Regions from separate parts of the Nonomuraea sp. NPDC049655 genome, predicted to be linked through region 3. Evidence: riboswitches for the same ligand, from Rfam matches in the RefSeq annotation. Region 3 holds a riboswitch; each other region holds the start of a gene.
The links. Region 3 has a riboswitch for cyclic di-AMP ahead of ACIBQ6_RS07695 (hypothetical protein). Riboswitches for the same ligand answer to the same signal wherever they lie in the genome.
Positions count from the first base shown of each region.

Region 1: it holds a riboswitch for cyclic di-AMP, as region 3 does, so the genes downstream of both, ACIBQ6_RS04425 (CHAP domain-containing protein) here and ACIBQ6_RS07695 (hypothetical protein) in region 3, are expected to answer to the same signal.
Region 2: it holds a riboswitch for cyclic di-AMP, as region 3 does, so the genes downstream of both, ACIBQ6_RS23015 (CHAP domain-containing protein) here and ACIBQ6_RS07695 (hypothetical protein) in region 3, are expected to answer to the same signal.
Region 4: it holds a riboswitch for cyclic di-AMP, as region 3 does, so the genes downstream of both, ACIBQ6_RS49225 (hypothetical protein) here and ACIBQ6_RS07695 (hypothetical protein) in region 3, are expected to answer to the same signal.

Region 1 covers NZ_JBITLS010000001.1:954,311-959,622, reverse strand. Annotated here, with positions in the region: gene ACIBQ6_RS04445 (DUF6716 putative glycosyltransferase) at 1-181, opposite strand, end outside; gene ACIBQ6_RS04440 (hypothetical protein) at 178-1,122, opposite strand; gene ACIBQ6_RS04435 (aldo/keto reductase) at 1,220-2,041, shown strand; gene ACIBQ6_RS04430 (Gfo/Idh/MocA family protein) at 2,061-3,014, shown strand; cyclic di-AMP (ydaO/yuaA leader) riboswitch at 3,132-3,269, shown strand; gene ACIBQ6_RS04425 (CHAP domain-containing protein) at 3,283-3,978, shown strand; gene ACIBQ6_RS04420 (class I SAM-dependent methyltransferase) at 4,034-4,852, opposite strand; gene ACIBQ6_RS04415 (YciI family protein) at 5,008-5,312, shown strand, end outside.
Region 2 covers NZ_JBITLS010000007.1:44,575-49,886, reverse strand. Annotated here, with positions in the region: gene ACIBQ6_RS23025 (glycosyl hydrolase family 18 protein) at 1-1,267, opposite strand, end outside; gene ACIBQ6_RS23020 (luciferase family protein) at 1,511-1,858, shown strand; cyclic di-AMP (ydaO/yuaA leader) riboswitch at 2,119-2,256, shown strand; gene ACIBQ6_RS23015 (CHAP domain-containing protein) at 2,271-2,990, shown strand; gene ACIBQ6_RS23010 (TetR/AcrR family transcriptional regulator) at 3,042-3,584, opposite strand; gene ACIBQ6_RS23005 (nuclear transport factor 2 family protein) at 3,680-4,177, shown strand; gene ACIBQ6_RS23000 (Tm-1-like ATP-binding domain-containing protein) at 4,188-5,312, shown strand, end outside.
Region 3 covers NZ_JBITLS010000002.1:506,303-511,614, reverse strand. Annotated here, with positions in the region: gene ACIBQ6_RS07710 (PadR family transcriptional regulator) at 85-582, opposite strand; gene ACIBQ6_RS07705 (MDR family MFS transporter) at 639-2,093, shown strand; gene ACIBQ6_RS07700 (DUF5302 domain-containing protein) at 2,141-2,341, shown strand; cyclic di-AMP (ydaO/yuaA leader) riboswitch at 2,507-2,641, shown strand; gene ACIBQ6_RS07695 (hypothetical protein) at 2,817-3,524, shown strand; gene ACIBQ6_RS07690 (alpha/beta fold hydrolase) at 3,579-4,454, shown strand; gene ACIBQ6_RS07685 (hypothetical protein) at 4,497-4,868, opposite strand; gene ACIBQ6_RS07680 (roadblock/LC7 domain-containing protein) at 4,895-5,266, opposite strand; gene ACIBQ6_RS07675 (DUF4388 domain-containing protein) at 5,299-5,312, opposite strand, start outside.
Region 4 covers NZ_JBITLS010000026.1:11,388-16,699, forward strand. Annotated here, with positions in the region: gene ACIBQ6_RS49200 (HAD family hydrolase) at 1-103, opposite strand, end outside; gene ACIBQ6_RS49205 (TrpB-like pyridoxal phosphate-dependent enzyme) at 199-1,509, shown strand; gene ACIBQ6_RS49210 (50S ribosomal protein bL37) at 1,549-1,626, opposite strand; gene ACIBQ6_RS49215 (DeoR/GlpR family DNA-binding transcription regulator) at 1,764-2,543, shown strand; gene galT (galactose-1-phosphate uridylyltransferase) at 2,540-3,610, shown strand; cyclic di-AMP (ydaO/yuaA leader) riboswitch at 3,679-3,817, shown strand; gene ACIBQ6_RS49225 (hypothetical protein) at 3,823-4,800, shown strand; gene sigJ (RNA polymerase sigma factor SigJ) at 4,816-5,312, opposite strand, start outside.

The DNA of each region.
Region 1 (5,312 bases), on a different contig from region 3:
GCGCCGACAACACCGGGGGCGCCGCGCGCCCGCCCACCGCCGCCGCGATCTGCTCCGGCGAGGGCGCGATCGGGGTGCGCACCACCACCAGCTCGCTCTCGCAGCCCGCGGGCAGGTCGTCGAGCAGGCAGGCCGCCCACTTCAGATACGAGTCGGAGTCGGCTATCGCCAGCACCCTCACCTGGAAGCTCCTGTCAAATGCGATCGCAGGCCGGGGGCCGCCCTGCTCGTCCACCAGTCGTCGGGAACGTCCACCGGCTCGACCTCGACGCCGCGCGGGCCGAGCAGCACCCGCAGCGAGGTGATCGCGGTCGAGGGCAGGCTGAGCACCCGCTGCCCGGCGTCGAGGCCGCGCAGCGTCAGCTCGGCCGGCACGCCCGCGTCGTGCACGGTGATGCCGGGACGTTCGCCGATCAGCGCCAGGTCGACGGGGTCCTCGCGGCGGTGCGGGTAGTAGGCCAGCGGCTCGCGCCCGGCCAGGTCGGTCAGCCAGCGCAGGTAGTGGTCGCGGTGGACCAGGCCGTTGCGGACCAGGGACGTGCCGAGGACGACCGTGCGCTCGGCGGGCCCCTGGGCGCTCGGCGGCTGGGCGCGCAGCCAGGCGAAGTCATGGCGGACGAGGTCGACGCCCGCCCCCCGGACGGCGGCGGCCAGCTCGTCGGGGACGGGCAGGGCGGTGAAGACCGACACCCGGCTCATCCGCAGCCGCAGCGCGGCGGCCAGGCCGAGCAGGGCGCGCGCCCGCGAGGGGGTCGCCCGCGCCCGCAGCAGCGGCCGGAACGGCCCGGCGGCCAGCAGTTCGAGCAGCCTGAGCGTGGCCAGGCCGTCGTCCACGACGACGATGCGGCCGGGGTCGGAGGTCAGCCAGCGCATCTGGACCTTGCCGGAGAACGCGTCGCCCACGGCCTGGACGCGGCGCGGCATGCGCTCGCGCGGCTCGTCCAGCACCAGGCCGGCGGGCAGGTCGAGGCGGCGCAGCTCCTTGCGGGTGGCGCGCAGCGGGCGCAGGCCGGCGCGCGGCACGACCACGGTGTCCGGGCCGAGCAGCCCGGCATGGTGGGCCTCGACGGCGCACAGCATCTGGAGCGGAGACTCCACCCAGGCCGACGCCTGTCTGACCACTCTGTTTCCCCCAGCCGGTGGATGGCCTTGCACGACCCGCCTCAAGGTAGCCCGGCCTGCTTAAGCCGCAAGAAACGACACGTGAACAATGGAGGGTATGAACTCGCTGATGCTCAACACCGACGGTGTGCAGATACCACAGCTCGGCTTCGGCGTCTGGCAGGTCTCTGCCGACGACGCCGAGCACGCGGTGACGGCCGCGCTGCGCGCCGGATACCGGCACATCGACACCGCCGCCGCCTACGAGAACGAGGAGGGCGTCGGCCGGGCCGTGCGCGCCGCCGGGGTGCCACGGGAGAAGGTGTTCGTCACCACCAAGCTGTGGAACGGCGACCACGGGCGCGCCGAGCAGGCCTTCGACGAGAGCCTGGCCCGTCTGGGCCTCGACTACGTAGATCTTTTCCTGATCCACTGGCCGGTCCCGGAGCAGGACAGGTATGTGCAGGCCTGGCGGGGGCTGGAGAAGATCTACCGGGACGGACGGGCCAAGGCCATCGGGGTCTCCAACTTCACGGTCGCCACCCTGACCCGGCTGATGGAGGAGACCGACATCACGCCGTCGATCAACCAGATCGAGCTCCACCCGTACTTCCAGCAGCGCGAGATGCGGGCCTTCCACGAGGCCAACGGCATTCTGACCGAGGCGTGGAGCCCGCTCGGGCAGGGCAAGGGGCTGCTGGCCGACCCGGCGCTGCGCGTGCTGTCGGAGAAGTACGGCAAGACGCCCGCCCAGATCGTGCTCCGCTGGCACCTGCAGCTCGGCAACGTGGTGATCCCCAAGTCGGTCACGCCGTCGAGGATCGAGGAGAACATCGACGTGTTCGACTTCATCCTCGACACCGAGGACATGGCGGCCATCGGCGCGATGAACGCGGGGCGGCGGATCGGGCCCGACCCCGACTCGTTCAACCTGACCTGAGCGCTCTACGATCTCGGTCGTGCGAGATTTCACCTGGGGAATAGCGGCGACCGGCGGCATCGCGCGTACCGTGGGAGCGGCCATCGTGGCCGAGCCCGGCATGCGGGTGGCCGCCGTCGGCTCGCGGAGCCCGCTCAGGGCGCGGGCGCTGGCCGACGAGCTGGGCGCGGAGTCGGCCTACGGCTCCTACGAGGCCCTGTGCGCCGATCCGGCCGTCGACGCGATCTACGTCGCCACGCCGCACGCCCAGCACCTGGAGGTGGCCGAGGCGGCCATCGCGGCGGGCAAGTCGGTGCTGTGCGAGAAGCCGCTGGCGGCCGACGTGGCCGACGCCGAGCGCATGGTGGCGCTGGCCCGCGCGGCCGGGGTCTTCCTCATGGAGGCCATGTGGATGCGCTTCAACCCGCTCATCCAGCGGGTGGCGGCCGATCCGCGCTTCGGCGAGATCCGGTCGGTGCGGGCCTCGTTCGGCTTCGCGCTGCCCTACGACCCCGCCCATCGGCTGTGGGCGCCGGAGCTGGGCGGCGGGGCCCTGCTCGACCTGGGGATCTACCCGTTCGGGCTGGCCCAGCTGCTGCTCGGCATGCCCGCGGAGCTGCGCATGGCCGGCTCGCTGGCGCCCAGCGGCGTCGACGCCGAGGCCGGCGGGCTGCTGCTGTACCCGGACGGGCGGCGCGCCCTGGTGGACGTGTCGCTGCTGGCCCATCACGCCAACGACGCGAGCGTGGTGGGCACGTCGATGCGGGCCGACATCCTGGCGCCGTTCTGGGCGCCGCGGCGGGTGCTGCTGTCGGGGCCGTCGATGGAGACGGAGGAGCTGGTGCTCGACCCGGCCGACAACGGTTACGCGGGCGAGCTGCGCGAGGTGCGCGCGGCCACGATCGAGGGCCGCACAGAGAGCGCGATCATGCCGCTTGACGAATCCCTTGCCATGATGGGGCTTCTGGCCGAAGCGCGGGCGCAACTCTCCTAGCTGGACCTTTAGCCACTTGCCTTGCTCTTGCCCGATGTATTACCTTGTGGGGCATCTCGCGGCAGACGTCCGGTTTGTCCGGCTTTGTCCAACCATCGCAAGACATTTCACAGGATCGTCCTGTGACCGCTGAATCCGCCTTCGGGCGGAACCGGGGACCCACGTCCTTTGGGGTGAATCGGCACTTCGGTGCCGTAGGGCAGCTTCCACGTCCGAACCCGTCAGCTAACCCGGTAAGCGGCATGGAAGCAAGGAGTCAATGCCCTCGATGGCCACGCACCGTCCCATCCGTGCCCCGAAGATCACCTACGCTCACGCCGCGCTCGGCGCGGCCATCCTCGCCTCCGCCATCGGCGCCCACGCCACCGCCGCCGCCGCCGACAGCGCCGGCCCGGCCGCCGCGGCCGGGCACTCGGCCGTCGCGCCGCAGACCGCCGCCCAGACCCGCAAGGCGGAGGAGACCCAGGTCAACGTCACCGCCCAGCAGGTGCTGGCGATGGCCAAGGCCCAGGTCGGCACCTCCGAGAACGCCTACGGCGGCGGCACCAAGTTCCAGAAGTGGTACGCCGACTCCCAGCGCGCGGCGGAGACCATCGCCCGCGACGGCGGCACCCGCGCCATGTACCTGAACGCCCCCTGGTGCTCGATCTTCGTCTCCTGGGTCGGCGAGCACACCGGCGCCCGCCCGCAGGTCGGCTGGGACGCCTGGACCGTGGCCCACGCCAAGTGGTTCGCCGCCAACGACCGCTGGGGCGCCGAGGCCAGGCCCGGCGCGGTGGTCTTCTTCTCCTGGGGCGGCAGCAAGAGCCTGGACGCCATCCAGCACGTCGGCTTCGTCGTCAAGGACAACCAGGACGGCACGATCTCCACGATCGAGGGCAACACCGGCAACGGCAAGGTCGAGGAGCGCGTCCGTCCGAAGTCGCAGGTCGTCGGCTACGGATACCCGCAGTACGCGAGCTGACCTTCCCCCGCTCCGAGCGCGCGTCCCCGTACGAGGGACGCGCGCTCGCCGCGTCTCAGGGCCGGACCGCCAGCAGCGAGTACAGGATCGGCAGGTGCGAGTCCCCGAACGGGAACCGGTACCGGCCGTCCGCGCCCTCGGCCAGCAGGCCGCGCGGGTCCATGTCGGTCTCGACGTGCTCGCCCAGCTCGGCCACCGTGAACCCGGCCCGCGCCGCCGCCGTGACGATCTCGCCCACCGAGTGCGGGTACTCGACCGCCTCGTGGGCCTCGGTCACCACCGCGGCGTCGGCGTACGTCCCGGTCACCGTCTCCCGGTGGGCCTGGCCGCCGCCGTAGGGCCAGTCGGCCACCAGCGGGTCGAGCGAGGACACCGTCTCGTAGGCCGGATGCAGGTCGACCAGCACCAGCCGCCCGCCCGGCCGCAGCGCCATGGCCGCGCCGCGCATCCAGGCGTCCAGGTCGCCGATCCAGCACAACACGCCGTACGTGGCCACCGCCAGGTCGAAGCCGCCGGCCAGCGACTCCGGCAGCCGCTGCGTGTCGGCCTCGACGAACGTGGCCGCCAGCCCGGCCCTGGCCGCCAGGTCGCGGGCGCGCGCGACCGCCACCGGGGAGAAGTCGACGCCGGTCACCCGCGCTCCGAGCCGTGCCCAGCTCAGCGTGTCCAGGCCGAAATGGCATTGCAGGTGGAGCAGGTCCCGGCCGGCGACGTCGCCGGCCAGGCGGCGTTCAAGCGGGTAGAGGGTCTGCCGGCCGGCGAGGAAGGCGTCGACGTCGTAGAACCGGTCGGCGGAGGTGGAGCCGTGGACGCGGGCGCGCTCGTCCCAGAGGGCCCGGTTGGGGACGGGGGCGTCTTGTGCGGGTTGGTGCATGGGGCGAGGATGGCACATCGGCCACCCGGCCGCACGACCGGTACGGTGCCCTGGAAGCGGACGGTCCGCGCCCGCGTGTCGATCCGGCCGGCGCCCGTTCGACGCTTCGGCGAGGCCGGCTCCGCCCCGGGGCCGCGGACGGAAGGGACGGCAGGATGAAATTCATGATCGTCGGCAAGGCCAACGGGGAGACCGAGGCCGGGGCGCTGCCCAGCCAGGAGCTCGTCGACAACATGCACGCCTACAACGAGGCGCTGGCCAAGGCCGGGGTGCTGCTGGCCGCCGAGGGGCTCTACCCGAGCTCGCAGGGCGCGCAGATCGCCTACAGCGACGGCCGGGCCACGGTGATCGACGGCCCGTTCGCCGAGGCCAAGGAGCTGATCGCGGGGTTCTGGCTGATCCAGGTGAAGTCCAGGGAGGAGGCTCTGGAATGGGCCATGCGCGTGCCCGTCCCCGAGGG
Region 2 (5,312 bases), on a different contig from region 3:
TGTCGATGCCGTCGAAGACGTCGGCCCAGCGGGGGTCCTCCACCAGCTTGTAGCAGGAGTCGGCGAAGGCCGTCGGGTTCTGCGCCGCCTGGCCGAAGCCGCCGGACCAGGTCCAGCCGCCGAAGGAGAAGAGCACCTTCAGGTTGGGGTACTTCTTCTTCAGCTTGCGCAGCTGGTTGAAGTTGCCGCGCAGCGCGCCGTTGTCCCAGGTGTCGGCGACGCCGTCGACGCTCTCGCCCGCCTGGTAGAAGCGGTCGTAGTCGGCGTAGCTGTCGCCGATCGTGCACTGCCCGTTCTGCACGTTGCCGAACGCGTAGTTGATGTGGGTCAGCTTGGCCGCCGAGCCGCTGGTGTCGATGTTCTTGACGTGGTAGCCGCGCTGGTAGATGCCCCACTGGACGAAGTAGCCCAGCACCTTGTTGCCGCCGCCACCGCCGCCGCCCGTGGTGGTCGCGGTGATCTGGTTGCTGTCGGCCGAGCGGTTGCCCGCCGCGTCACGCGCGCGCACGGTGTAGTTGTAGGAGGTGTTGGCGGTGAGGCCGGTGTCGTTGTACGTGGTGCCCGTGACGGTGGTGACCAGGGTGCCGCCGCGGTAGACCTCGTAGCCGGTGACCGCCACGTTGTCGGTGGAGGCGTTCCAGGCCAGCGAGACGCTGTTGTTGCTGACGCCGGTCGAGCGCAGGTTGCCGGGGACCGACGGCGGTGTCTTGTCGTCGCCGCCACCGCCGCCGGTGGTCGTCGCGGAGATCTGGTTGCTGTTGGCCGAGCGGTTGCCGGCCGCGTCACGCGCGCGCACGGTGTAGCTGTAGGCCGTGTTCGCGGTGAGGCCGGTGTCGTTGTACGTGGTGCCCGTGACGGTGGTGACCAGGGTGCCGCCGCGGTAGACCTCGTAGCCGGTCACGGCCACGTTGTCGGTGGAGGCGTTCCAGGCCAGGGCCACGCTGGTGTCCGTGACGCCGGTCGAGCGCAGGTTGCCCGGCACGGACGGCGCGGTCGTGTCGCTGCCGCCGCCACCGGAGACCTTCCACAGCGCCGCCACGTTCGGCGGCTCCCAGCCGGGCTGGGAGGTGTGCGCCTGGAGACAGACGTAGTCGACGCCGTTGTAGGTGACGACCGTGCCCGCCGTGTAGGCGGTCCACGGGGCCCAGGCCGCCGCGTACGCCACCGTGCTGGCGGAGGCGAGCGCTGGGGCGGCCACGGCCGCGGTGAGAGGCAGGGCCAATGCCGCCATTCCCGCCAGGACCTTGCTCAGAATGGTGTGCTTCATGTCGCTCCGACATCCGTTGGGGGGGTGTGTGGGGAGTGGGATGGGAGACTTCTGGGGAAACTATTAGGAAAGTTTCCTTTAAGTTGTGAATCGACGGTAGCTTCTGCCTGGGGGAGCGTCAATACGTATCGGTCAGGCGTCCGTAATCGTGCCGGTCAGACCCTGGACGCGCCCGTTCACGAGGGGATAACGGTTCAGGAACGGGGGCTGACGGCGAGGTGAGCCGTGGCTCAGCATTGGAGCGTGGCAGGAATCTCCGCCTGGCGGCGGACGCCCACGCGACGCGGGCCCTACGTGGTCCGCGCGGTCGCGGAGTTACGGTCCTGGCCGTCGCTGAACGTCAGCGGCACCGGTCAGCAGGTCACCTTCGCCGTACACGGAACCGAGATCCTGCGCCTGGCCGGCCGGGACGAGATCCACGTACGGCTCACCGCCCCCGCCATCGGCCGCCTGGAGCCGTACCTGCGGGCGTGCGACCAGGTCCATGCCTGCCGCGACCGCGCCTGGGTCGCCGTGCAGGTCGACGCCGAGCCCGATCTGGAATTGTTGCTGGCGCTCACGAGTGTGGCGATAAAGGCGCACGTGGCGTGAACCGATTCGGTGCGTAGCGTTTCTCCCACGCACCGTCGAATTCATTGCCGCCATTTGCCTGGGAATTACTCGCCGGGTAGCTTGGTTGTACACAGCCGAACGGGGAGTCGTCCCAGGTAGGGATGGCATTGCCTGGGAATTACCCAAGCGGGACCCGTGTTGTACAGAGTCGATGCGGACATCCCCGCATCCGGGCGTCGCACATATACCTTCAGGCCCTTTCCCGGGCCCGGGAAGACGATGCGTCAGCCCTTTGCCTGACCAAGAGACCGCTGAATCCGCCTGTGCGCGGAACCGGGGACCCATGTGTCCAATGGGGTGAATCGGCACCGTGGTGCCGTAGGGCAGCTTCCCGCCCGAACCCGTCAGCTAACCCGGCAAGCGGCACGGAAGCTCAAGGAGTAACACCCTCATGGCCAAGCACCGTCTTCACCGTGCCTACAAGCTCGACCTCGCCAAGATCGCTCTCGGCGCGACCGCCGTCGCCGGCGTGCTCGGCACGCACGCGGCAGTGAACGCCGACACCGCCACCGCCACCGCCCACACCGCCACCCAGACCGCCAAGGTCGCCGGCGTGGCCGCCCAGCCGCGCGTCGCGCAGAACCGCGCCGCCGACGAGAGCGCCAAGGGCAAGGTCAACGTCACCGCCGCCCAGGTGCTGGCCACGGCCCGCGCCCAGGTCGGCACCTCCGAGGACGCCAACGGCGGCGGCACCAAGTTCCAGAAGTGGTACGCCGATTCGCAGCGCGCCGCCGAGACCGCCGCGCGTGACGGCGGCAACCGCGCCATGTACCTGAACGCCCCCTGGTGCTCGATGTTCGTCTCCTGGGTCGGCGAGCAGACCGGCGCCCGCCCGCAGGTCGGCTGGGACGCCTACACCGTGACCCACGCCAAGTGGTTCGCCGCCAACGACCGCTGGGGCACCGAGGCCAAGCCGGGCGCCGTCGTCTTCTTCTCCTGGAGCGGCAGCAAGAGCCTGAGCGACATCCAGCACGTCGGCTTCGTCGTCAAGGACAACGGCGACGGCACGATCTCCACGATCGAGGGCAACACCGGCAACGGCAAGGTCGAGCAGCGTGTCCGCCCGACCTCCCAGGTCGTCGGCTACGGCTACCCGTCGTACGCCGCCTGATCCTGCCAAGCGAAGAGCGCATTCCCCGCGGGGAGTGCGCTCTTTCGCGTTTCAGGGCCGCCGGTGGACCAGGACCGCCGCGGCCTGCCCGGCCGAGCGGGCCGCGCCCGCCTCCTCGGAGATCATCGCGGTGACCGTGGCGCCGTCGATCAGGGTGAGCAACTGCTCGGCGAGCAGGCCGGGGTCTCCGGCTCCGGCCTCCTCGGCGAGCGAGCGCAGGTAGGCGCGCAGGCGCTCCTTGTGCTCGCGCACCGCCGTGCGGACGGCGGCCGAACCGGCGCCCAGCTCGGCGAAGGCGTTGGCGAACCCGCAGCCGCGGAAGTCGTCCTCGGTGAACCAGCGTTCCAGCCACGCGAAGACCGCCGGGATGCGGTCGCCGGCGTCGGCCACGTACGCGGTGAGCGAGGCCATCCAGCGTTCGTCGCGCCGCCGCAGATAGGCCACGACCAGCGCCTCCTTCGACGGGAAACACTGGTAGAGGCGTTTCAGCGAGACGCCGGAGGCGGCCCGGATCTCGTCCATGCCGACCGCCTGCACGCCGCGGCGGTAGAACAGGTCGCCCGCGGCGTCCAGCAGCCGCTGCTCGTGATCCATGACACCCCTCCAGGTGCTTGCCGCGGAGAACGATCGTTCTCTACGCTAGCGCACAACCCGGGAGAACGCCCGTTCTCTCGATGAGAGGACCGCCCATGACCCGCCCGCCCGTCCCGCCGTTCACCGAGGAGACCGCCCGGATCAAGGTCCAGGCCGCCGAGGACGCCTGGAACACCCGCGACCCCGACCGCGTCGCGCTCGCGTACACCGAGGACTCCGTGTGGCGCAACCGGGGCGAGTTCGTCACCGGCCGCGCCGAGATCGCGGAGTTCCTGCGCCGCAAGTGGGCCCGCGAGCTGGACTACGCCCTGCGCAAGGAGCTGTGGGCGGTCACCGGCGACCGCATCGCCGTGCGCTTCCAGTACGAGTCCCGCGACGCCGCCGGCCAGTGGTGGCGCAGCTACGGCAACGAGCAGTGGGAGTTCGACGCGTCGGGGCTGATGCGCCGCCGGGAGGCCAGCATCAACGACGTCGCCATCACCGAGGAGGAACGCCGCATCTTCGGCTCCCGCCCGCTGTCCGAGCACGGCGTGGACGTCCTGGGCATCCGCCACGCGGAGATCGCCGGGGTAAGGTCGGAAGGCCGATCGTAGGAGGTCTGACATGGCGGTCTTGCTGCTGGGCACCCTCGACACCAAGGGGGAGGAGTACGCCCTCGTCCGCGACCTGATCGTCCGGGCCGGCCAGGGCGTCGTCCTCATGGACACCGGCGTCATGGGCGCCCCGGCGCTGGCCGCCGACGTGCCCGCCGAGGCCGTCGCGCGGGCCGCGGGCACGGGCCTCGATCGGCTCAGGAGCGCCGGCGACCGCGGCGCCGCTCTCGCGGCCATGGCGGCCGGGGCCACCGCCCTGGCCAAGGACCTGCACGCCCGCGGCGAGCTGAGCGGCGTGCTCGCGCTCGGCGGCAGCGGCGGCTCCTCCATCGCCGCCGCCGTCATGCGGGCGCTGCCCGTCGGCCTGCCCAAGCTGCTCGTCTCGACCATGGTCAGCGGCGACGTCTCGGCCTACGTCGGGGAGACCGACGTGACGCTCATGTACAGCGTCGTCGACGTCGCGGGCGTCAACTCCGTCTCCCGCCGCATCCTGACCAACGCCGCCGCCGCGATCAGCGCGATGGCCGCCTCCTACGACGCCGGCGCCGAGCCGTCCGGGGAGGACAAACCGCTGGTCGCGGCCACGATGTTCGGCGTCACCACGCCCGCCGTCGACGCCGCGCGGGCCCGGCTGGAGTCCCTGGGCTACGAGGTGCTGGTCTTCCACGCCACCGGCTCGGGCGGCCGGGCCATGGAGGCGCTGGCGGCCGGCGGCCACTTCGCCGGGGTGCTCGACCTGACCACCACCGAGCTGGCCGACGAGCTCGTCGGCGGCGTGTTGTCGGCCGGCCCCGACCGCCTGACCGCCGCCGGGCGGGCCGGCATCCCGCAGGTCGTCAGCCTGGGCGCCGTCGACATGGTCAACTTCGGCCCGATGGAGACCGTGCCGGAACGGTTCAGGTCACGGCAGCTCCTGGCGCACAACCCGACGGTGACGCTCATGCGCACCACTCCCGACGAGAACGCCGAGATCGGGCGGGCGATCGGCGAGCGGCTGGCCCGCGCTTCCGGGCCGGTCACGCTGTTCGTGCCGCGCGGCGGCGTCTCGGCCGTCGACGTCGAGGGCGGCCCGTTCCACGACCCGGCGGCCGACGCGGCCTGCTTCGACGCCGTGCTCGCGGCCGTCGCGGGCACC
Region 3 (5,312 bases):
CGCCGCACTGGGAGGTTGAGCATCATGCCTGGGTGTATATCCGGCGCTTCTCCAACGCAACACCAGGAACCGCAGAGTTCCGTTTTACCCTTCGTGCCGCAGGGCGGCCAGGGTCTCGTCGGCCCACGCGATGCCGGAGCGCGCCTGGTGCAGGCCGAGGGACAGCGCGTACTGGCCGAACAGGCCCCCGGGCCGGCAGTCGAGCGTCGCGAGGCGGGCCTGGAAGTGGGCCTTGATGCGCTCGACCACGGCGACGGCCTGCCCGGTGTCGAGCAGGGCCAGCAGGAACGCCTGGAGGGCGGTCTCGCTGCGCACGGTCGCCGACGGGTCGTGGCCGACCAGCCACTCGGTGACCAGCGCGCGGCCCTCGGCGGTGATGGCGTAGATCTTGCGGCCCCGGGCGCCCTCGTGCTCGACCGTCACCAGGCCGTCGGCGGCCATCTTGACCAGTTCCGGATAGATCTGCGTGTGCCCCGCCTGCCAGACGTGGTTGAGCGAGTGCTCGAACTTCTTGGCCAGGTCGTAGCCGCTGGCCGGGCCTTTGGTGGCGAGCAGGCCGAGGAGCGCGATCCGCAGGGACATGCCCGCCAGCATAGCGAAGGCTTGACATGTCAGCTCTTACATATCAATCTTCACCTGTGACTAATGACATGAAGACCAAGGGCAACGGGCTGGTGTTGCTGGCGGTGCTCGGCGGGATGTTCCTGGCGATGCTCGACCAGACGATCGTCGGCACCGCGCTGCCCCGCATCACCGGCGAGCTGGGCGGCACCCGGCTCTACACCTGGGTGGTCACGGCGTATCTGCTCACCTCCACCGTGACCGTGCCGCTGTACGGCAGGCTGTCCGACCAGCACGGCAGGAAGCCGCTGCTGCTCGTCGGGATGTCGGTGTTCGTCGTCGGATCGGCGTTGTGCGGGCTCGCCCAGGACATGACCCAGCTCATCGCCTTCCGCGCCGTGCAGGGGCTGGGCGCGGGCGCGTTGCTGCCGCTGTCGCTGGCCCTGGTGATGGAGATGTTCCCGCCCGGACGCAACGGCGCCCGCGTGCAGGGCGCACTCGGCGGCGTGATGGCGTTGACGTACCTGGCCGGGCCCTTCCTGGGCGGGTTGTTCACCGACCACGCGAGCTGGCGGTGGGCCTTCTACGTGAACGTGCCGCTCGGGATCGTGCTGATCGCGATCGTGGTGCTGCGGCTGCCGTTCCGTCCGGGCACCGGCGGCGGGGGCCGGCCGGACTACGCGGGCATCGCGGTGTTCAGCGTGGCCATCAGCGCCCTGCTGCTCGGCCTGACCGAGAAGGGCCTGGACGGCAACTCCTGGACCTCCCCGCCCGTGGCCGGGCCGATCCTGCTGGCGCTGGTCCTGCTGGCCGCGTTCGTGCTGGTCGAGCTGCGGGCGGCGAACCCGGTCATGCCGATGCACCTGTTCCGGGACCGTACGTACACGCTGGTCAACGCGACCTCGTTCTTCACCGCCTTCTGCATGTACGCCGGCGTGGTGTTCCTGCCGCGCTACTTCCAGCAGGCGCTGGGCGTCAGCGCCACCGAGTCCGGGCTGAGGATCTACCCGATGACGCTGGCGATGGTGGCGGGCAGCGCGCTCATGGGCACGCTGATGTCCAGGACGCGCACGTACAAGCCGTGGCTGGTCGGGGCGCCGTTCCTGCTGGTGGCCGGCAGCCTGCTCTGCCTGAACCTCACCGTGCGCACCGACGGCCTGCTGCTGGCCGGGTGGATGGCGCTGCTCGGGCTCGGCATGGGGCCGATGTTGTCGGGGCTGACCGTGACCGTGCAGCAGGCCGTCGCGCCGCGGTACATCGGCACGGCCTCGGCCAACCTCACCTTCTTCCGGCAGATCGGCGGCTCGGTGGCGCTGGCGCTGGCCGGCACCGCGTACACGTCGGTCATCACCACGGACGCGCCGGTCCACGGGCTCGCGGCCGCGCACGCCTCGGCGGCGGCCGTGGTCATCCCGTCGCTGGGCGTGGCGGGCGCGGTGATCGCCCTGGTCGCGCTGGTCATGATGCCCGGCAGGCGGCTGGAGCAGGCGCCCGCGGCGGAAAGCAGAGTGGAGGCCGGTTTCGCGTCGTAAGCGACGTCGTGCGAAGCTGTGGATGTCCCCAGAACCAGGAGGTCCTCATGGCGGAAACACCGGAGCCGGAAGTCAGCGAGACTCCCGAGGACGAGATGAAGCGCAAGTTCCGCGAGGCGTTGGAACGCAAGCGCGGGCAGCAGGCCGACTCGGCCGCGGGTGGCAGGGGCGTGGACCCGTCGAAGATCCACGGGGCGCACGGTCCGGCAGCGAGTAAAAGATCCTTCAGGCGCAAGAGCGGCGGCTGAAAGGTCCGATTTAGCAGGGGGTACGGCATGCCGTGCCCCCTTTCTCTTTACCTCGATAGGTAGATCTTTACCCGGTTCATGACGATTCGTTTGTATTTGTCCGAATCTCTGGGTACCGTCTTAACCAATTACCAGCTGGTGGCGTAGTCCCTACCAGGAGAGGGACGACAGCTGGCGCCGAATCCCGACTTGTCGGGAACCGGGGACCCATCTCATTGGGGTGAATCCGGCCATGTGCCGGTAGGGCATCTCCACGCCCGAACCCGTCAGCTAACCCGGTAGGCGAGATGGAGAGGACTTCACGCATGTACCACCTCGTCGTACCCCCGGACAGTGTAGTGACGACCGCCTGCTGAGCGGTCTCTTCCCTGACTTCCCCCACGCGCCGCGTAACCACCCTTTCGGCGCTCTGCCCGGTTACGCACCGTAGTCACGCGCGTTCCCCCTGTCCCCTCGCGAAGGACTTCACTGCTTCATGTCTCGATTTGGCCTGCGCTCTCTCGCCCTGCTGTCCGTGTCCGCCATGGGCGCGCTGACGATCTCCGCCACCGGCGCCCACGCCGACACCGGCGACGACCAGAAGATCCTGCTCAAGGGTTCCACGAAGGCCTCCTACTTCTGGGACGACTCCTCCGGCCGGGCCGGCGACACCGGCCTCCCCGCCAGCGGCAAGCCCATGCAGAAGGGCCTGGCCGCCAGCCCGAGCTGGCCCCTCATGACCGAGGGCTACGTGACCTACAACGGCAAGAAGATGCCGTTCTTCGTGGGCGACCGCGGCCCCGGCGAGCCCTCCAGCCGTGGCGTCATGCTCGACCTCGACGCCAAGACCTTCGCCGAGCTGACCGGCGGCACCTTCAACCCCGACACGCTCGGCGTGGACGGCAACGGCGGCCAGGGCCACATCAAGATCGACTACGTCATCACCAAGTGGGGCGACGGCAAGGGCAAGAAGAACTACCCCGTGGCCTTCTCCACCGGCGCGTGGGGCAGGTTCGACGACAACCCGGCCGAGCCTCCCAAGGTGCTGGCCGACAAGCCCGCCGAGGACGCGGCCGGTTCCGCCGGCGGCCAGGTCGGGAAGACCGTCGCGATGGGCGGCACCGTCATGGCCGGCGTGCTCGTGCTGGCCGGCGGCGGCGTGGTGCTCGGCGGCGAGCGCCTGCGCAAGCTCCTCAACGACTGATCTCCGGACAGACCGCTCTTTACGCCTCGCGACTAGAATGACATTCTGGTCGCTGTGATCCAGCGCGCAGCCGCCAACGGCATCGAGATCGCCTACGAGAGCTTCGGCTCACCCGCGGGCAGGCCCCTGCTGCTCATCATGGGACTCGGCGCCCAGCTCATCCACTGGGACGACGAGTTCTGCGAACTCCTGGCCGAGCAGGGTCACCACGTCGTCAGGTTCGACAACCGCGACGCGGGCCTGTCCACCCATCTCCACGACGAGGGCGTGCCCGCATGGGGCGCGCCCTCGCCGTACGTGCTGGACGACCTGGCCGACGACAGCGCCGGGCTCATGGACGTCCTGGGCCTGCCCGCCGCGCACGTCGTCGGCGCCTCGATGGGCGGGATGATCGCCCAGGCGCTGGCCATCCGGCACCCCGCTCGCGTGCTGAGCCTGACCTCGATCATGTCCACGCCCGGCCCGCAGGCGGCCCCGCCGACCGAGGCGGCCACCGCGGTGCTCTTCGCCAAGCCCGCGACCGACCGCGAGGGGGTCGTCGCCGGCGCGCTGACGACCTGGGCCGTGCTCGGGTCCCCCGGCTGGGAGCTGGACCGCGAACGCGTCACCAGGCTGGCCGGGCTCGCCTTCGACCGCTGCCACGACCCGGCCGGCACGGCCCGCCAGCTCGCCGCCATCATGGCCTCCGGCGACCGCACGTCCGCGCTGGGCGGGCTGAAGGTGCCCGCGCTGGTCATCCACGGCGAGGACGACCAGCTCGTGCCGCTCGCCGGCGGGCGGGCCACGGCCGCCGCCATCCCGGGCGCCCGCCTGGTCACCTACCCCGGCATGGGCCACGACCTGCCTCGCGCCCTCTGGCCCGCGATCGTCGCCGAGATCACCGCCCACACCGGCTCCGCGACGCCCGCCCGGCCCGAGCCCGCCGCGTGACCCGCCGCGTGACCCGCCGCGGAGCCTCGCTGCGCGGGCCGGTCAGAGCTCCAGCTTCTCCTCGATGACCTTGAGCATGTGCCGGGCCAGGGCCAGGTTGGCCCGGTTGCGGTCGAGGGCGAGGTAGAGGAACAGGCCCTTGCCGCTGCGGCCGGTCAGCGGGCGGATGATGTGGTACTGGGCGGTCAGCGTGATCAGGATGTCCTCGATGCCGTCCTTGAGGCCCAGCGAGTCCATCGTGCGCAGTTTGGCCTTGATGACCTCGGTGTTGCCCGCCGCCGCGACCTGCAGGTCCAGCTCCTTCGAGCCGCCGAGCGTGCCGAGCGCCATGCCGCTGCCGTGGTCGACGATCGCCGCCCCGATCGTGCCGTCGATGCTCATCATCTCTTTGAGGGAGACGTCCATGCCTGCCATGCTTTCCTCCGCTTCGGTGGGGATGGTCAGTGCTTGCGTGCCACGGCGGCCACGGAGGCCGCCGTCTTCCTGCCCTCCAGCCGGAGGAGCCCGACGTTGGCGCCGGGTCCCGCCAGAACCGTGAGGACGATCGTGGGGCCCGCGGCGTAGAAGGCCACGAACCCGGCGGTGCCGGACACGAGGGTCTCCTCGAACGCCCCGCGGCCCGCCATGGTCAGCATCCGGCCGCTCATCGCGAGCAGCGCCGCCGACAGCGCCGCCACCTGCTCGCCGGTGTCTCCTTGCAGGTCGCAGGCGATCCGCAGGCCGTCGACGGTGCACGCGACGCTGCCGGTGACGTCCGGCGTGCGGCCGCGCAGGAGCTCCATCTCCGCCAGGACCTCTTGCCGTAGCTCCACGGGTGGCCTCCTCCCGCGTCGTGAGGGGAACCTCACGGCATCTCCT
Region 4 (5,312 bases), on a different contig from region 3:
CGGCGGGCAGCCCGAGCTTCTCCTCCCACCTGGCCGTCACGCCCAGGGACGGCGTCAGCTCCAGCACCCCGCCGATGTCGAACACGACCGCATCGATTTTCATATGCTCCTCCTGTGAACTGATTCAACCAAGGTAAAGAAGGAACGTGTCCGTGTCCAGACCCTTGACGGCCCACAGGGGCGGCTCAAACTGAAACGGTGATCCCTGGCAACTGGTACAACATCGTTCCCGATCTTCCCGTGCCGCCTCCGCCGCCGCTGCATCCCGGCACCCGCCGTCCCGTGGGGCCGGACGACCTCGCGCCACTGTTCCCCATGGAGCTCATCGCGCAGGAGGTCAGCGGCGACCGCTACGTGCCCATCCCCAAGGAGGTCATCGACGTCTACCGGCTGTGGCGGCCCACGCCGCTGATCAGGGCGCACCGGCTGGAGAAGGCCCTCGACACGCCGGCCCGCATCTACTACAAGTACGAGGGCGTCTCACCGGCCGGGTCGCACAAGGCGAACACCGCCGTGCCGCAGGCGTACTACAACGCCAAGGAGGGCGTGCGGCTGCTGACCACGGAGACCGGCGCGGGACAGTGGGGGTCGGCCCTGGCGTTCGCCTGCGCCCAGTTCGACGTCGAATGCCGGATCTGGATGGTTCGGGCGTCCTACGACCAGAAGCCGTACCGGCGCTCGCTCATGCGCGTGTACGGCGCCATCGTCCACCCCAGCCCCTCCCCCCTCACCGGCGCGGGCAGCAAGGCGCTGGCCGACGACCCCGCCTCCCCCGGCAGCCTGGGGCTGGCGATCAGCGAGGCGGTCGAGGTGGCCGCCGCGACCCCCGAGGCCCGGTACGCGCTCGGCTCGGTGCTCAACCACGTCCTCATGCACCAGACGGTGATCGGCGAGGAGGCCCTGGCGCAGCTGCCCGAGCTGCCCGACCTGGTCATCGGCTGCACCGGCGGCGGCTCCAACTTCGCCGGTCTGGCCTTCCCCTTCCTGCGGGAGAAGCTGGCCGGACGGATCGGCACCCGGTTCAGGGCGGTCGAGCCGGCCGCCTGCCCGTCGTTCACCCGCGGCGTGTACGCCTACGACTTCGGCGACACCGCCGGGCTGACGCCGCTGCTGAAGATGCACACCCTCGGGCACTCCTTCGTCCCCGACCCGATCCACGCCGGCGGGCTGCGCTATCACGGCATGGCGCCGCTGCTGTCCCACATGTACGAGCTGGGGCTGTTCGAGGCGGTGACCCGTACCCAGAGCGAGTGCTTCGAGGCGGGTGTGCGCTTCGCGCGGACCGAGGGCATCGTCCCGGCCCCCGAGCCCACGCACGCGCTGGCCGAGACCATCGCCGAGGCCCTGCGCTGCAAGGAGAGCGGCGAGGAGAAGGTGATCCTCACCGCGCTGTGCGGGCACGGCCACTTCGACCTGGCCGCCTACGACCGCCACCTGGCCGGCGAACTGGAGGACTACTCACTTCCGCAGGAGCGCCTCGACCAGGCGCTCAGCGAGCTGCCCGGCTGAGATGACACGGGTGGCCGCGAGATCCGCGGCCACCCGTGTTCAGTTCGCGTTCGGGCGCTTCCCGTGGTTCGCCTTCTTCTTCTTGCGCGCCCTGCCCTTGCGTGCACGTTTCGCCATGGGCTCACCTCCGACGGTCGGGATCGTGACCTACAAGGTCTCCCCTGCCCGCGGGCCGCACAAGCGATACGCCGCGACCTAACATTCCTCAACAAACTCGTGTCATAATTTGGTGGAATCTGTTGGAAGGGGTGGGCGTGCTCGCACAGCAGCGTCAGCAGACGATCCTCGAACGCGTACGCAGCAGCGGCGGCGTCCGGGTGGCCGACCTCGTGCGCGAGCTCGGCGTCTCCGACATGACGATACGCCGCGACCTTGAGGTGCTGGCCGAGCGCGGGCTGCTGGAGAAGGTCCACGGCGGCGCGACGGCCCTCGGCCCCGGCTCGACCGAGGAGCCCGGCTTCACCGCCAAGTCCGCCCGCCAGCAGCAGGAGAAGGAGGCCATCGCGCGGCACGCGGCCACCCTCGTACGGCCGGGCACCGCCGTGGCCCTCTCCGCCGGCACCACCACGTGGGCGCTGGCCCACCACCTCGTCGCGGTGGCCGAGCTGACCGTGATCACCAACTCGATCCCCGTCGCCGAGGTCTTCCACCGCAACCCGCGCGCCGACCGCACGGTCGTGCTGACCGGCGGCGTGCGCACGCCCTCCGACGCGCTCGTCGGCCCCGTGGCGGTGGCGGCCATCCGCCGCCTGCACGTGGACACGCTCTTCCTCGGGGTGCACGGCATGAGCCTGCGCGCCGGGTTCACCACGCCCAACCTCCTGGAGTCCGAGACCGACAGGGAGCTGGTGGCCGCGGCGCACCGGCTGGTGGTCCCCGCCGACCACACCAAATGGAACACGGTCGGCATCAGCACGATCGCCGAGCTGACCGAGGCCGACGTGGTCATCAGCGACGCGGGGCTGCCCGAGGAAGCACGCACCGAGCTGGCCGAACGGGCCGGAGAACTGATCATCGCGGAGGGCACGCCTTGAAGCGCACCATCACCCACCTGGCAGACGGCCGAGAGCTGATCTACTTCGACCGGCGCGACGACGCCGACCGGAGCGCGATCGACCGGCGGCCGCTCGATCCGCGGCCGGTGGCCTCCGAGCTGCGCTACGACCCGCTGACCGAGGAGTGGATCGCGATCGCCGGCCACCGGCAGACGCGGACGTTCCTGCCGCCGGCCGACGAGTGCCCGTTGTGCCCGTCATCCGCCACGCGGGCGTCGGAGATCCCGGCCCATGACTATGACGTGGTGGTGTTCGAGAACCGCTTCCCCTCTTTCTCCGGAAATTTTGGGACTTACGGGGATGTCGGCGGCCTGAGTGAGGTGCGGCCGGGTGTCGGACGTTGTGAGGTGGTGTGCTTCACCTCCGACCACTCCTCCTCCTTCTCCAGGCTCTCCAACGCGCAGGTCAGGCTGGTCATGGAGGCGTGGGCCGACCGCACGGCCGAGCTGTCCGGCATGGAGGGTGTCGAGCAGGTGTTCTGCTTCGAGAACCGGGGCGAGGAGATCGGCATCACGCTCCCCCACCCGCACGGGCAGATCTACGCCTATCCCTACGTGACCCCGCGCACCAAGCTCCAGCTGGGGGCCGCCTCTCGGCACACGGGCGGCAACCTGTTCGCCGACGTGCTGGCCGCCGAGCAGGCCGCCGGCACGCGGGTGGTGGCCGCCAACGAGCTCTGGACGGCGTTCGTGCCGGCCGCCGCGCGCTGGCCGTTCGAGGTGCACGTGTATCCGCACCGGCAGGTGCCCGACCTGGCGGCGCTGTCGGAGGAGGAGCGGGCCGCGTTCGCGCCGCTGTACACCTCGGTGCTGCGGGCGCTCGACGCGCTGTTCGGGGTCGCGATGCCGTACATCTCGGCCTGGCACCAGGCGCCGGTGCGGTACGGTCGCGAGCTGGCCTACCTGCGCCTGGAGCTGTTCAGCATCAGGCGGGCGCCCGGGAAGCTGAAGTACCTGGCGGGCTCGGAGTCGGCCATGGGGGCCTTCGTCAACGACGTGCTGCCGGAGGAGGCGGCACGCATGTTGCGATCACGAATTGATCACTAATTGGTTTCTCATTAAAGTCGCATGACTCGTGATCTACCACTAATATCCCGTTAGACATCGGCCATAACGGTCGTTGTACGCCTAATCCCGGGCGTGTTGCCCGGGAGCCGGGGACCCATCGCATCCGGGGTGAATCCGCGCAAGTGGTAGGGACTGCTCCCGTGCCCGAACCCGTCAGCTAACCCGGCCGGCAGAGGGAGAGGAACAACCACGTGGCGGCTTCGTCCCCCGCGAGTCTCGCCGTCGGTCTCATCACCGCCACCGCCCTGCTCGTCCATCCGGCCGCCGCCTCGGTCTCCGGGGCAGCCGCCGTGGCGGCCGCGCCCAAGCCGTCCGAGGCGCAGCTGCGGGCCCAGCTCAAGGAGCTCAACCGCAAGGTCGACAAGCTCATCGAGACGTACAACCTCAAGCGGGTCGAGCTGGCCAAGGCCCAGCAGGCCGCCACCGCGGCCCAGCAGCGGCTCACCGCCGCCGAGCAGGCGCTGGCCACGGCCGAGCAGCGGGTCGCCGAGATCGCCCGGCTGCGCTACCAGAACGGCGACACCTCCCTGCCGGCGTTCATGATGACCCCGGACGGCGGCGGCGCGGCCGTGCTCGAACAGCTCACCGCCGAGCAGCAGGCGGTCGTGGACAGCGTGGCCAAGGCCCGCGACGACCAGAAGAAGGCCGCCACGGCCGCCGCCGCGCTCGCGACGGAGCTGAAGGCGGGCACGGCGGAGGTGGCCGAGCAGCGCGACGACGCCCAGGACGTCATCGACGACATCAAGAAGAAGCTCCAGGACCTGGTGCCGTTCGGGCCGGGCAAGAAGTCCGACGGGAGCTGGGCGCCCGAGCTGCCGGCCGGCTCGGACAACATCACGCCGCGCACCCGGCTGATGCGCGCGCAGGTGCAGAAGAACTTCTCGCTGCCGTACGAGGTGGGCTGCTTCCGGTCCGGCTCCAGCGGCGAGCACCCGCTCGGCCGGGCCTGCGACTTCATGATGAGCACGGGCGGCACCATGCCGAGCGCCGTCAACAACGCCCTCGGCGACCGGCTGGCCGACTGGGCGCTGAAGAACAAGGCCAAGCTGGGCGTCAAGTACGTGATCTGGAAGCAGCGCATCAACCAGGGCTCGGGCTGGCGCTCGATGTCCGACCGCGGCAGCATCACCGAGAACCACTACGACCACGTGCACATCTCGATGAACTAGCCGCGGACCGGCGGCTCAGCGGATGCCGGTGAGCTTGTCGGGGTTGGTGACGGAGTAGACGGCGGCGATCCGGTCGCCCTCGGGCGTGAGATCGACGACGACCACGGCCAGCGGCCCGTCACCGGAGAAGACGAGCGCGCACGGGTCGCCGGCCACCCGCCGGTAACGCAGGTCCACCGCGCCCGGGGTCAGCGTCGCGGCGACGGACATGAACAGCGCCGCCACCTGGTCCCGGCCGTGGACCGGCTGCAGGCTGGTGGCCGGTCCCTTGCCGCCGCCGTCGGTCCACAAGGTCACCTCCGGCGCCAGCACCTCCAGCAGGGCCCGCAGGTCACCGCCGAGGGCGGCCGCGGCGAACCGCTCGGTCACCTCGGCGTGCACGTCGGGCTGGGTCCGGTGACGAGGACGGCGCGCGTGGACGTGGCGGCGCGCGCGGGCCGCGAGCTGCCGGACCGCCGCGGGCGTGCGCCCGAGGATGTCGGCCGTCTCCGGGTGGCTGAATCCGAACACCT